Regions from separate parts of the Pelotomaculum sp. PtaB.Bin117 genome, predicted to be linked through region 1. Evidence: riboswitches for the same ligand, from Rfam matches in the RefSeq annotation. Region 1 holds a riboswitch; the other holds the start of a gene.
The links. Region 1 has a riboswitch for molybdenum cofactor ahead of A4E54_RS08635 (EFR1 family ferrodoxin). Riboswitches for the same ligand answer to the same signal wherever they lie in the genome.
Positions count from the first base shown of each region.

Region 2: it holds a riboswitch for molybdenum cofactor, as region 1 does, so the genes downstream of both, A4E54_RS00545 (zinc ribbon domain-containing protein) here and A4E54_RS08635 (EFR1 family ferrodoxin) in region 1, are expected to answer to the same signal.

Region 1 is NZ_MVQM01000124.1:11,079-13,540, forward strand. Features, by position in the region: gene A4E54_RS08630 (serine hydrolase) at 1-737, shown strand, start outside; molybdenum cofactor riboswitch at 884-1,000, shown strand; gene A4E54_RS08635 (EFR1 family ferrodoxin) at 1,203-2,018, shown strand; partial or broken gene A4E54_RS08640 (manganese catalase family protein) at 2,115-2,213, opposite strand; gene A4E54_RS08645 (spore coat protein CotJB) at 2,241-2,462, opposite strand, start outside.
Region 2 is NZ_MVQM01000015.1:722-3,183, forward strand. Features, by position in the region: gene A4E54_RS00545 (zinc ribbon domain-containing protein) at 2-1,261, opposite strand; molybdenum cofactor riboswitch at 1,408-1,526, opposite strand; partial or broken gene tsaA (tRNA (N6-threonylcarbamoyladenosine(37)-N6)-methyltransferase TrmO) at 1,651-2,462, opposite strand.

The DNA.
Region 1 (2,462 bases):
AATTCATGATCGCCCATATGAATGGGGGACTCTACGGCGGAGTTCGCATTCTCCAAAAACACACCGCGGATTTAATGCACCAAATGCACTGGTATGGATACGGGATGGAGGGTTTCTTCAGATATATTGGTCTGAGCTTTCATATTACAGACGCCCTGGCGGAACGAAGACTAACGGGGCATGCCGGTGAAGCCTGCGGTCTGGTTAGTGATATGTACTTTGACTGTGATGAAAAAATCGGGGTTATTTTTATGACAAACGGTGGTTACTATGAATTTCTCAGCAGCGGTTACACGGATATAGAAGAGGCTGTAATAAACACCTTGTTTAAGACATTTGCCGGTCCGCCAGGATCAACGATTAGAGTCATTACCACCATTCTCAATGATAATAAAATTTTAGTTAATGGAAGAATAATTTTTTATCCGGTTCTGCCTGACCTGGGTATGGAGGATTTATACGTTCCCGCGATAACAATCGCAGACGCGCTTGAAACGACCATTGAGTTCGATAAAGAAATCGACATGCTGATACTGACAAAAGGCGTAACAGTAATCCGCGCGAAAATTGGAGACGCGCGGCTTGAGGCAAATCACAACACCATTGCGTTAAGCAGTCAAATATATCTCAAGCATGGCTTTGTAATGCTACCCTTAATCATAGTCTCAAAATTACTTGACGCTTGTGTTTATTGCAACCCGGTAATGAATGAAATAAATATAACTCTGCGACCCTGAGCGGATAAACTTATAAATTATACAGAACGGGGATGGCGGCTGATAATGTCGTTTTGAGTATCTGCAAAAAATGAACAAAAAAATAATTACCGAAAAACTGTTTTAATTTGAAGGAATTCTGAAGGATATGTGGTAATGTGGTAATATTGAAAGAAATTCTCCGAGCCTGTTTAGCCTAAGCGAAAAGTATGGATAACAGGCCGTTAGGGTATATTGGGAAACCAGTATGCCTCCCCAGTCAATAGTAACAACCTTTTTAGTGGATCTTCTGTGATATCATTGCCCGTTTTTTTAATGAAGAGCTAAATATTTTTTATACAAGGAAAATGTCATGCGGGGTAGAAGTATATTACGGGCTTTATTATTGCAAAACCACAAAGACAAAAGTGAGCACACTATATTATTTTATTGGCCTTCAAGCGGAATACCGCTAACAGTACGTAAAGAAATGGGTGGGACTAGTTTATGGAAAAAATTAATGCGATGTATTTTAGCCCTACTGGTACAACCCAAAAGATCGTATCCGGGCTGGCCGGAAAGATTTTAGAAAATGCCGGCGGGCAAACAGCGGTAAACATTATTGATTTTACCCTGCCGGGAGTTAGAAAAGAAACAGTGTCTTTTACTGCGGAAGACCTGGTCGTGATTGGAGTGCCGGTCTATGCCGGCAGAGTGCCAAACATATTACTGAAATATATGAATTCTATTACAGGTAACGGTGCTCTGGCGGTCGCTGTGGTTTTATACGGTAACAGGGATTATGACGATGCTTTGATTGAGCTGAAAGATATTCTGGAGCTAAACGGCTTTAAAGTTATTGCCGGGGGCGCATTTATCGGGGAACACTCGATCTCCAAAATTCTGGCTAAAAACCGGCCTGATGAAAAAGATATGGCGGTAATAAATGATTTTGCTAGTAAAATATATGCCAAAATTACCACTGGCAATAATCTGCAAAGTGTCATGGTAAAAGGAAATAAACCTTATCGCAAATATTACATGCCTATAGATGAACATGGCATGCCTGTGGACTTTAGAAAGTTTGTCCCAAAAACAAGCAGCGATTGTATGGATTGTAAGCTCTGTCCAAGTATCTGTCCGGTCGGTTCCATTAATTATGAAGATGTTTCTAAACTGGATGGAATTTGTATTAAATGCGGCGCCTGCGTGAAAAATTGCCCCAATGAAGCCAAATATTTTGACGATAAGGATTTTTTGAGACATAAGCATGAACTGGAAGTTGAATTTGCAGAACGCAAGGAGCCGGAGTTATTTTTATAATCATCCACTTTTTTGCCGTGGTAGTATCTACGTTGGCAATGTGGGACTAATAATTGTCAGTCGAACCGTCCCCCTGACACTCCCTTAAAACCATAAGTCCGGCCCGCCGTATTGAGTAATAATCACTTTAGCCAGTTTGGGATTGGGACCGGAAACCCTTACCGGGTATTCTAATTTTTTTTGATAAACCCACATCAATTAATCCCTTCCTTACGTCAAGATTTACATTTCCCAAGGCCAGGGGGAGTTGATCCACTGCCAGGGGTACTGACTGGTAGCCATTCCGAAATGAAATAGCGGGCCACAGTATTGCTCATATGCCTCAATACATTTTCTTAACTGGGGTACAACCGAATTGTATAAGTTCAGAGCCTGCTGGTCATCCGGATGTGTATCCAGGTATAAGTTCAATTCAATGGCAGTAAACTCCAATTCCTGTATCTT
Region 2 (2,462 bases), on a different contig from region 1:
CTTAAACCGCGTATCTTAAAAAGAACCTCTTGCCGATATTTCTGACGGCGTTTAGCGCAACACTGCCTTTCTTGCCGCATTTGCAAGTGAATAACGGTGCCCCGGGCCGGTAATGCTCCTTGTTATCACCGTGCCGGGCTATCTCCGCCCCGCAATCGGCACATAACCGGCCTGTGTTCCTGGGGTTTACCCGGCTGATGATTATTCCATACTCCCAGGCTTTGTATTTCGTATAGTGGGATATCCTGCCCCGGAGCCAGTAGGAACGCTTGGAACTGGCCCGCCTGCTGAACTTGCCTTGCTCAGGTTTAAAATTATTCAGGTATTCAAACACGATGATACCCGCGCCATGTTCCAGGGCAAAGTCCAGTATTCTACGAGACACCCGGTGGGCTTCATTATCGTCGATGTTATGGATCCTGTTCCTTAGCGCCTTATTGTCCTGCTCATCCTTATTCAAGGAACCCGTAAGGCTGAGCTTGGTTGCGATAATACCCAAAAGTCGTTTCCTGCGGCCGCTGAGGCTGTCACCGCCACGGATAAACCGGGTGGCCACCTGCGTGCCGTCGCTTTTGAATATGCCGCATACCGCCGGCCTGCCGCTAATATTTAAGCCTACAGCGCAAATCTTCAGGCTTGGATCTTTAACCTGCTCGGCAACCGCCTTCACTACCGGTTTTTCCTTTTCAACCGGGAAATGCAGCTCAAGCCGGTTTTTCTTAATTACCGCGTGTGGACAGCCTATCTTCCAGCCGTCCTGAACCCGCCGGCCGGTCAAATGATACTTCACCCAGCGCCAGGTGTTGCCGTCGAACAACTTCAGCATAATAGACTTGCCGGTGTAACCTTTATACTGGCCGGCATAAAACAAAGTGTTGCGCTGCCACTCTCTGGGCGGCACCGGCGGTCTGTATTTAAGCTTCTTCTCTTTGGCTTCGGCCTTGGCTTTTGCATCTTTCCATTTTTTCAGCTTGGAGAAGAATGACCGGGCTGCTCCAATGGCCGTGTTTATACAAGCCCGCCGGAACATAGCCGGGATATCCCACTTTAAGGGAAACGGCGGTGCAGGGTTGTCCTTTGTACTGTGAGTTAATCTTTCGAGTTCGGTTAACGCTTTTTTATTGGTTAGTTCAAGTATTTGAGCACGCTCCTTGATTATACCAAAATAAAACGCTGTGACTTCATTGAACAGTTTTTCAGTGGTGATGAACCATTCAGGAAAACGGTACTCCAAGGTTTGCTTGATGGTTTTAGTAGGCATTACACACCCCCCTCCCCGATAATCGGTATACATACAGATTCCTCGAGTATAAAAAACCCTTTCATAAAACGGAAAGGGCTAAAATAAGTGTGGTAATAAAAACGTCTTCCCGAGGAAGACGTAATAATTACTCACAGGCCACAAAGGCTCTGCTGCTTATTGTCTCCTTTCCATAAGGGAGGCATGGCCGTTTCCCGCCATACCTAGCGGCCTGTTCGCCGTGAGACAAATCCTTTAGGCAAAAAGGCTCGGAGTAGTTGTAATTCATAATTTTTCCTTAAAGCAATTATAGTCACAGAATAAACTGCATGTCAACCGGTATTTTTATACATATCCATAGCCCCACCATCTTTGAAAGTTAAATCTTGCTTTTTAACGGATATGAATCATCACGTCTTGTTTTCCTCTAAAGTGATATTGAATATCTCATGATCCGATAAGCTATAAAAACTCTCTATGTCCAGTTCTTGAAGACAAATAAGAGTTAATCGCTTGCTTCCACTAGTCCACACGCTCTGCTTCCGTTCCGCCAAAGGGTTGTAGGCAAACCTTGACGGGTTGGCAAGTCTTGCTCTGCAAAGCCCTTGCAGGGTATCCGCCAAACAAGGGGAGCCGCTGACATGAACCTTAACATTCGGGGATTTGGTAGACTCAAGCCGGTTATCGGCGATAAACGCCATTCTTACAGCTATCAGCAGATCTGAACAAATCTCTCCGTGGTGAGTGATGGCTTGACTCAGCAAGTTTTTCATTAAGAGATCTGGGTTGAGCGGAGCTATATGCGGTGTCCGTGGTGAAAACACCACATCATGGTCAAAATACGGTTTGATATCTATGACGGGACTTTCATTTACGGCATCAAGTCCAGTCACATAAAGTGTATTCCCCTGAATCCGGTCCAGCTTGACCAGGGTCAGAGCTATTGGATTGGGGCGGGCCGGTGACCGGATGGCAAACACACCAAATTTACGGGACAAAGGATTAACCTTAACCGGTGCGACCGTAGTGGTGTTACGTGACGCTTGATGGAGCCAAGTCAAAATCCATAAATGAGAATACTCGTCGATTCGCTCCAGCGCCGCGGAAAATAAGGGAAAGATTATGATTTGAGCCTGAATCCCGGTTGTCGGCATGCTGTTTCGATCAGTTATTTGTGATTTGACAATGCCCACAGGGTTTAGTGTAATAGAATCTACTCCCA